3 regions of the Oikeobacillus pervagus genome follow, and region 2 is predicted to be linked to each of the others. Evidence: predicted binding sites of a transcription regulator. Region 2 holds the regulator's gene; each other region holds the start of a gene.

Region 1 (3,293 bases), on a different contig from region 2:
TATGAAAGGCATGATGGGGCTACCCAATGAAGGGGGAATGATTCAGCTCCCAGTCATGATCAGTAGTATGATCACGTTGATCGTGGCCTTTTATTTCGGTAGTCATAAAATTGCGTTTGTACGCCAGTATTCAGTGATCATTTCCATTACAGTCGGTTGGGGATTATTTGCACTGTTAGGACTAGCTCCACATATTCCTGATACGAATGGAAAATGGATCCATCTCCCTCAATTATTTGTGTTTGGTGCTCCTATTTTTGATAGTGGGACGATGGTGACCGCCGCGTTTACGACCTTGCTTTTAATTGCCAATATGATAGCTTCCATTCGAGTGATGGAAGAAACATTAGCCAAGTGGGTGAAAGTGGAACCGAAACGGCGATACCGTGCATCTGGACTTACGGCAGGAATAAACCAAATGTTGGCAGGGGCTTTTTCAGCGGTAGGTTCTGTGCCGATTTCTGGTTCAGCGGGCTTCGTTATGCAAACAAAAGTCTTTTCGGTCAGGCCTTTTCTTGTAGGTTCAGGATTTGTTGTGATCGTCAGTTTAATTCCACCCGTGATGAATACATTATCGGCTATTCCAGCGCCTGTTGGATATGCGGTGACCTTTGTGATCTTTTCGAAAATGGTTGGACTCGCTTTTTCCGAATTAGATAAAGAAGAAGACATTAAGAGATCGCGGACCGTCGCAGGGGTTGCCTTTCTTAGCGGAGTGGGTGCGATGTTCTTACCTTCCTCCGCTTTTCAGGATCTGCCTGTCATCGTCACTTCTGTTTTGAATAATGGGCTTATTTTCGGTACGATTGTGGCCATTATCGTCGAGCAATGGCTGATCTATTTTTATAACCCAAAGAAAGACGGCATGAATCGGGCAAAAGAGCGGAAAGAAGCATGATTTTCTTTTCCTTAGGCAGGATAATAGGATAAGGAACGAGAATAAATGGTAATAGTACTATTTACTTAGGAGGCATATGTATGATTGAAAATCCTTCAAGAGAGGAACTTGGAAAAATCCTAAAAAAAGCCAAACGAATTGCAGTAGTGGGGTTAAGTAATAATCCAGAACGCACTTCTTATCAGATATCAGCGGCCATGCAAAAAGCTGGTTTTGAGATCATTCCTGTTAATCCGACTGTTAAGGAAGTACTAGGAGTCCAAGCGGTCGCTTCCTTGAAAGAAATTACAGAACCCATTGACATCGTGAATATTTTTAGACGATCAGAATTCTTGCCTGAAATCGCAAGAGAATTTGCTGAGATTGATTGCCCTGTTTTTTGGGCACAACAGGGTGTGGCGAATGAAGAAGCTTATCAATATTTAAATGAAAAAGGGTACACCGTCGTGATGGATCGGTGTATAAAAGTGGAACATGCCTTGACAAAATAAACAAGGAAGATAACAAGCGGATTTTCTTTCGCTTGTTTTTTTCTGAATTGGAACCCTTTTGCTTTTTTTTCGTATGATTGAATAGAATAGGCGAAATAGCCTTTATCGTGTAAAATCAATATGGATATTTTTTCAGGTAAGAATGAAGAATATCACGATCGAATCATGACAAAACATAAAGAAAGTGTTATGCTTGGTCTTAAGGAACATTTGTTCGTTTTTGGATCTCTACTTGTTGGGGATCTGTTTTGAAAGGGGAATGCTTGTGGCGAATAATAAAAAAATAACAGAATACAATGATGATGCGATCCAAGTATTAGAGGGTCTAGAAGCGGTAAGAAAACGACCCGGAATGTATATTGGTTCAACCGATACGAAAGGTCTTCATCATCTTGTATATGAAATTGTAGATAATGCTGTCGATGAGGCACTCTCAGGATATGGAAATGTCATTAAGGTTAGGATTCATAAAGATAATTCCATTAGTGTGGAAGATGAAGGCCGGGGAATGCCAACGGGAATGCATAAGTTAGGAAAACCGACACCTGAAATTATATTGACAATCCTTCATGCTGGCGGAAAATTTGGGCAAGGAGGGTATAAAACAAGTGGTGGTTTACACGGTGTAGGTGCTTCTGTAGTGAATGCTTTGTCCGAATGGCTGATTGTGACGATTAGCCGGGACGGTTACATATATGAACAGCGTTTCCACCATGGTGGGAAACCAGAAACGACGCTTGAAAAGATTGGAAAGACGAAGAAAACTGGAACGAAAATTCATTTTAAACCGGATGAAAGCCTATTTAGTACGACAAAGTATAATTATGATATTCTTTGTGAGCGGCTACGTGAATCTGCTTTTCTTCTAAAAGGTTTAAAAATCGAAATATATGATGAACGTCAAGATCAACAGGATGAATTCTGTTACGAAAATGGCATTCAAGCGTTTGTTGAATACTTAAATGAGGAAAAAGATTACCTACATCCAGTTGCCTTTATGGAAGGCGAAAACAATGGAATTGAAGTGGAATTTGCCTTTCAATTTAATGATGGATTCTCTGAGAACATATTATCATTCGTGAATAATGTGCGGACGAAAGACGGAGGAACTCATGAGGCCGGAGCGAAAAGTGCGATGACACGCGTCTTCAATGATTATGCTAGAAAGGTCAATTTACTAAAAGAGCGCGATAAAAACTTAGAAGGAACAGATGTTCGTGAAGGATTATCCGCGATTATATCGGTCCGAATTCCTGAAGAATTATTGCAATTTGAAGGTCAAACAAAAGGAAAATTAGGGACAAGTGAAGCGCGATCCGCAGTGGATGCGGTTGTCAGTGAACATTTGTCTTATTTCTTAGAAGAAAACCCCGATATCAGCTCCTTACTTATTAAGAAATCGATGAAAGCAGCTCAAGCACGCGATGCTGCCAGAAGAGCGCGGGAGGATGCTAGAAACGGGAAGAAACGAAAAAAATCTGAAACGATTCTTTCAGGCAAACTAACCCCTGCACAATCTCGAAATCCAAATAAAAATGAACTCTATTTAGTAGAGGGAGATTCGGCAGGTGGTTCAGCAAAACAAGGAAGAGATCGGCGCTTTCAAGCGATACTCCCACTGCGCGGTAAGGTGATCAATACCGAAAAGGCAAAACTTCAAGATATTTTTAAAAATGAAGAAATCAACACGATCATTCATGCGATTGGTGCGGGAGTAGGCCCAGAATTTAATATTGACGACATTAACTATGACAAAGTTGTCATTATGACCGATGCTGATACAGACGGAGCTCATATTCAAGTATTATTGCTCACCTTCTTCTACCGCTACATGAAACCATTAATCGAAGCAGGCAATGTCTATATTGCTCTTCCACCTTTGTATAAAGTGAGCAAAGGAACGG
Region 2 (3,293 bases):
CTTTGAGACATTATACCCAAAACCTCTTAATGTGGCCGCAATTTCTGCAAAGGTTAAATGATTGTCCCTTAACCGAATGATTTCTTCGACAGGTACTTCTTTTCGTTCTCTCCCTGAGTTATGTCCGGCATGTTTTAAGTTTTTCTCAGGACGAAAGCCTTTTTTTACTGCTCGTTTCATTCCCCGTTTTATTTTCAGGTTATGAATTTTCCTTTGATATTCTTCTACTATACTTACGATTTTTAAGACCATTGAATCCGATTCTGAAAGCTGGATCTCCCCATTATGATCGATACTATAAACAGTAACCCCTTCCTTCATAATACAATGTAAAAGGGCGATTTTAGCATTTCCTCTCCCAATTCTTGTTTCATCTTGAATAAAAACCGCTTGAATCTCATCATTTTTCAAAAGATCCAGCATATGTAAAACCCCAGGTCGATCCAGGTCATATCCACTAGCTTGGTCTTTTATGACTTCTTCAATCTGATAATTCTTGCTCTTCGCTAATTGTTGCAATTCTTCTTCTTGGCGTTCTAAAGAAGTCTCTTGAGATTGTTTTGTCGTACTAACACGACAGTAAATAATCGCCTTCATTTCTTTTTACTCCTCTTTCAATGCAATATGATCCTGCATATTTTCTTTCGTCACTTTAATAGGGACGATCAACGTATCCCCTGGTTTAATCGTTTCTGAGTATAAATGGTTCTTTGCTTCTACCCATTCGACAAATTCCTCCGTCTTCATTAAATGCAAATGATGATAATCATCAGCAAGACTCCAGAGTGAATCTCCGTTTTTCACTAGGATGGTTTGATACTCTACTTCTGAATCTAATTGCAATATAACGAACCCCCCAGCCAAAAACATGACACCAACAAATAGAAGTGAAAAAATATGTTTCTTACAAATAGATTTTATCATAAATATCCCTCCGTACGAATATTTGTTCGACTTATTTCTACAAACATCATAATAAGAACGTTTGTTTGTGTCAAGATAAAAATTCGAACTTATGTTTGTATCCGATATGAACTCGTGCTATAATTTACATAACAGACAAATATTAGAGGTGCTGAATATGACAAAATTATCTAAAAGGCAACAAGATATTCTTGATTTTATTAAAGACGAAGTAAGAACAAAGGGATATCCCCCGTCTGTTCGGGAAATTGGCGAAGCGGTTGGATTAGCCTCCAGTTCAACTGTTCATGGACATTTAGCACGTTTGGAAAAAAAGGGACTTATCCGTCGTGACCCCACTAAACCTAGAGCAATTGAAGTTTTAAATTATGAAGAAGATACCATTCCACGGCAAAACATTATGAATGTACCTCTTGTAGGAAAAGTAACAGCTGGACTTCCGATCACTGCCATTGAAAACGTAGAAGAATATTTTCCTCTACCTGAACAATTCGCATCAGCTGATAGTCAAGTATTTATGCTTGAAATTATGGGTGATAGTATGATAGAAGCCGGAATTCTAAATGGTGACTATGTGATTGTTAGACAGCAACACACAGCCTCAAACGGTGATATCGTTGTTGCCATGACAGAAGAGAATGAAGCAACAGTCAAACGTTTTTTCAAGGAAAAAGATTTTATTCGACTTCAACCAGAGAACTTTACAATGGAGCCAATTATTTTACAAAATGTCATCATTTTAGGAAAAGTGATCGGTGTATTTCGACATATCCAATAATATTTACCCCTCAGCTTTCTTGAGGGGGAGATTCTTTACTTTTGCACTTCCTTCGCTTCTTGCCAATAATAATCGGAAATGACTCCACTTAAAGCATCAATGGTTCGATTCAACTCTTCCATATTATTTTCATAACCGCCAACCTCGATGATGACGGAATGAGCTAATAGATCTTGATTGTACACTCCATTCCCTTCTTTACTGCTCTTACCAAATACACCACGGGATATTCCAGGATACTTCTTCTCAAGTTCATGATTCAAAGTCTTAGCAAACTTGAGATTTTCTTCATAATTCGGATGGGACACACCTACAACAAAGAACAGCCGGGCGTATGAAAGCTGATTGATCGTAGTCGTGGTTACCTTTTTTGGCCTTGCATCACGATGAATATCAAACATCATTTGAATACGATCATTTTCCTTTAAAAATGCTTGAACGAACTCCCTCGATACATTGTATGATGATGGATATTTCAGCCCTCTTTTCATTAAGACCCCATAAATATCTGTCGTATCCACAATCGTCTGTATCCCTTTTTCTCTTAAATTATCTGACAATCTTTTTCCTAGTAATGTCACATTTTTGTCGGGGTCATGAGCAAGATTAGGATTTTTTACACCATCTAAAACAGGGAGAAACGATTCCCGATTATGAGAATGATAAATGTAAATCTTTCCTTCTCCCTCTATATTTTGAATATTTTCTTTCTGTTCATGATTACCATCGTGATCTGATTGTGTATTCCTCATTTCATGGTGTGGCGGGGTTTCAATCGGCAAATTAGTAAAATCAGTCCCTCTTCCGGCGACGAATATCGTTGAATTATAATTTTCTAACCCACTAATTTCACTAATCAACAATGACCTTTGATCCTTCAAATTAATACTCGTAATAAACTTTATCACTGCCTCCACGACTGATGTTTTTTGGTAGTTTGGAATTAACCGTGATAAGTGATGATTTTCAAGTGACATAAGGTAAATCAGTGATTCGCTTTTTAGTTCATCTTTATCGAATAGATTTTGGTCACTTATTTTTATTCCCGAAAAGGAAACGGCCGCAATGATAAAAAGTATAATAATGATGGATAAAACCGTTTGGAAGGCTCCTTTTATCATCTACTCTTCATCCTCATTTTTTATTTACTTACAAGATTCATATGAAGGCGATGACTAAACTATGATAAAAAATAGTAGAAAGGTTACTAGAAGAAAAAATTAAATTGCGAGTCTATTAGTGAGGAATATGAGAAGAAACTGCAGTTGTCCATTGTGGGGGGTAAATTTCATTTGTTTGATATAAGTTGATTTTATTATTGATTTCCCACCCCCCTTAATGTTTTGTGATAAAATTAAATCTAGGAAATCCACTTTGAACATTTCTTTTAGTTTTTTCAACTTAAAATTCTTGAAGAACATTTTAAGTTGATTACGATGATGGCGAAAGAAAGAATGACATGAGGTTCATTATATTAGAAAAGGTGGTGAAATAGATGAGTGACCAATTATTACAGCAAATACTTGAGGAACTAAAAGGTTTGAAAGAAGATGTTATTGGTTTAAAAGCGGACGTCGGTGGCTTGAAACAG
Region 3 (3,293 bases), on a different contig from region 2:
GAATGCTGAGTAAAATGGAAGTGACCACTGGGAAATAAAAGGTGGCATTCCCTTTTTTAATGAGGATGTCACCAGGTAATTTTCCAATTTTAATAAATTGCATGAGAAAACCAATCATAAATATGAGGGCACCAACCAACATGAGTGTTTTTCCAATTCCGCTCATTCCGATGGAACCTCCATCTTAAAGTGATGATACACTTCATTTGTGATCATTCTTCCTCTTGGTGTTCGTTGCAAAAAACCAATTTGTAATAAGTATGGTTCATATACATCTTCAATTGTTTCCGGTTCTTCCCCAATACTTGCTGCAAGAGTGTCCACTCCAACAGGACCTCCTTGGAATTTCTCCATAATGGTGGTTAACAATTTATGGTCGATATGATCTAATCCTCTTCCGTCGACCTGAAGTAATTGAAGAGCTTGTGTAGCCAAATCAAATGTAATTTTACCATTCCCACGGACTTGTGCAAAATCTCTTACTCTTCTCAGTAATCGATTGGCAATTCTCGGTGTTCCTCTTGATCTTCTTGCAATTTCATGAGCACCTTTCTCATCAATTTCTACTTGAAAGATATCAGCTGTACGAACAACAATATCGGTTAATTGCTCTTCATTATAATATTCTAATCGGCATAAAACACCAAATCGGTCACGCAGCGGAGCAGACAAACTTCCAGATCTTGTTGTAGCTCCAACCAAAGTAAAAGGTGGCAAATCCAAGCGAACACTTCTAGCGCTTGGACCTTTTCCGATGACGATATCTAAACAAAAATCTTCCATAGCCGGATACAATATTTCTTCAATCGAGCGAGGTAATCGGTGAATTTCATCAATAAATAAGACATCTCCGGGCTGAAGTGCGGTTAAAATGGCTGCCAAATCACCTGGTCTTTCAATCGCAGGACCGGATGTCGTGCGCAACTGTACATCCATTTCATTCGCGATCACAGCTGCTAAGGTCGTTTTCCCTAAACCTGGGGGACCATATAGTAAACAATGGTCAAGCGATTCTTCTCTCATCCTTGCCGCTTGGATAAAGATCTCTAAATTACGCTTCACCTTATCTTGACCAATATATTGTTTTAACCATTCCGGCCGTAATGATGGTTCTTCGCTCAACTCATGAAGATCTGCCTCACTAGAAATAATACGCTCTTCCATCAATCGCCCCTCCTCATAACCAGGATTCAGCTTCATTCATGAATTTCGATCATGTTCATTATATTTTCAGCAGGAATTGTAGCCCTTTCCGAATGTACTCATCTGTTGACAAGGATTCCTTTTCTAGCTTAGGAGTAATTTTTTTGATTTCACGAGTAGAATAGCCAAGTGCCTCAAGTGCAAGTAAAGCTTCGTCCAATTCTTTCGATCGATTGGCGACTTTTTCTATTTTACCCGTCTGAAATAAATCAGGAAAATAATCGGGGACAATATCTTGAAGCTTCCCTTTCAAATCAAGAATCATTTGTCGTGCCGTTTTTTTTCCAACGCCGGGAAACTTCATTAGAAAAGATTCGTCCTCTTGTTCAATTGCATGGATGACTTGTTCAGGCTCTCCGCTGGCAAGAATGGCTAATGCCCCTTTTGGTCCGATACCAGATACACTTAATAATTTCTCAAATAATCGTTTTTCTTCTATAGTAGCAAATCCGTATAAAGCCAATACATCTTCACGTACATGTTGATAAATATACATTTTTCTTTCTTTTTGATCATCTTTAGAAAAAGCAAATGGGTTTGGCGTTAAGATTTGATACCCTATTCCCTGATGATCTAGAACGACATACTCAGGTCCAGTAAATTCAACTGTTCCTTTTATATATTCAAACAATAATTTCCTCTCCCTTTAAGCGCTATCCTCCATTGTATCATAACATTTTTTACTCGACTAATACAAAAAACAAAGAAACGTTTGTTCTATAATCGAATGGTGGTATTTTCATTCCATTAGGGGGCTAGTTACACTTTTTCCTGTATAGAATTCACATCTTCTTTTAAAAATCCAACCATTAAGGCAGTCGAAAACACTCCCACGGATACAGCTAATAAATAAAGAAACGGATTTCCATACACGAACGGAAAAACAAAAATGCCCCCATGCGGCGTTTGTAACCCGATACGAAAAACACATGACAGTGCACCTGCAAGAGATGATCCGATCACAATTGAGGGAATAATTCGTTTCGGGTCTTTCATTGCAAATGGAATGGCTCCCTCAGTTATAAAAGATAAACCCATCATATAATTTGCTCTCCCAGCTTCCCGCTCCTGTTGTGTAAATTTTTTTTTGAATAATGTCGTGGCTAATGCAATCCCTAGTGGCGGCACCATCCCTCCAGCCATCACAGCTGCCTGTGGGGTAAAAGCATCGCTGTCTAACATCGCTATTCCGAACGTAAAAGCTATTTTATTAATGGGACCGCCCATATCAATCGCCATCATTCCTCCAAGAACACATCCTAATAATACAAGGTTAACTGTTCCCATTTCGCTAAAAAACTGTAGGATCAGATGATGGAGGCCCCTTAGAGGATCGATGACGACATACACCATCATCATGCCCGTTATTAATACTCCAAATAGTGGATAAAGCAGGACAGGTTTCAGTCCATTTAAAGCTGTGGGAACATGAAGAAATACTTTTCTTAAGGCCCGTATGATAAATCCCGCTAAAAATCCAGCAATGATCCCACCTAAAAATCCTGTCTCCCCATTCGCTGCTATCAAGCCACCTACCATCCCCGGTGCAAATCCAGGACGATCTGCAATACTGACTGCAATAAATCCAGCTAAAACTGGGAGGATAAAAAGTAATGCATGACCATCTCCAATGTATATAAACGCTTTGATGAGTGACTGAAGAAAAGGATGATCTAGTCCACCAGCATTCGTGACAATCGTTGTGGATATAGCCATCAAAATCCCGCCACTAACGACAAAAGGAAGCATATTCGACATCCCGTTCATGATATGTTGATATCCATTTTTGATTCCTCTTTTTAGCGGGTTCATATGATTATTTTCACGTTTATCAATGGGGTTTGTTGAATCTTTATCTAAAACCTTTTCCTGATAAATAGGCCCCTCTTGATTCAATGCTTTTTGGATCAAGGCTTCTGGGCGTCGGATCCCTTCTGAAACCGGGGCTTGTATCACATGTTTCCCTTGAAAACGTTCCATTTCTACTTGAATATCTGCCGCAACAATCACCGCTGTTGCTTCTTTAATTTCATGAGCAGTTAAGAGATTTTTGATTCCAACAGAACCTTGTGTTTCCACTTTTACTGTGA

The links. The regulator LexA, encoded in region 2, represses DNA repair genes until DNA is damaged. The targets are predictions, from matches to a motif close to CGAACATATGTTCG.
Region 1: the regulator LexA is predicted to act here: its motif matches at 1,593-1,606, upstream of parE (DNA topoisomerase IV subunit B).
Region 3: the regulator LexA is predicted to act here: its motif matches at 1,905-1,918, upstream of ruvA (Holliday junction branch migration protein RuvA).

Annotation. Positions count from the first base shown of each region.
Region 1 is NZ_JAUSUC010000003.1:82,736-86,028, reverse strand. It holds gene J2S13_RS02165 (purine/pyrimidine permease) at 1-898, shown strand, start outside; gene J2S13_RS02160 (CoA-binding protein) at 979-1,389, shown strand; gene parE (DNA topoisomerase IV subunit B) at 1,655-3,293, shown strand, end outside.
Region 2 is NZ_JAUSUC010000009.1:40,078-43,370, forward strand. It holds gene J2S13_RS05210 (YneB family resolvase-like protein) at 1-597, opposite strand, end outside; gene yneA (cell division suppressor protein YneA) at 604-924, opposite strand; gene lexA (transcriptional repressor LexA) at 1,082-1,702, shown strand; gene spoIIP (stage II sporulation protein P) at 1,738-2,823, opposite strand; gene J2S13_RS05230 (hypothetical protein) at 3,198-3,293, shown strand, end outside.
Region 3 is NZ_JAUSUC010000008.1:46,566-49,858, reverse strand. It holds gene J2S13_RS04765 (DUF2905 domain-containing protein) at 1-166, opposite strand, end outside; gene ruvB (Holliday junction branch migration DNA helicase RuvB) at 163-1,164, opposite strand; gene ruvA (Holliday junction branch migration protein RuvA) at 1,223-1,834, opposite strand; gene J2S13_RS04750 (PTS fructose transporter subunit IIABC) at 1,963-3,293, opposite strand, start outside.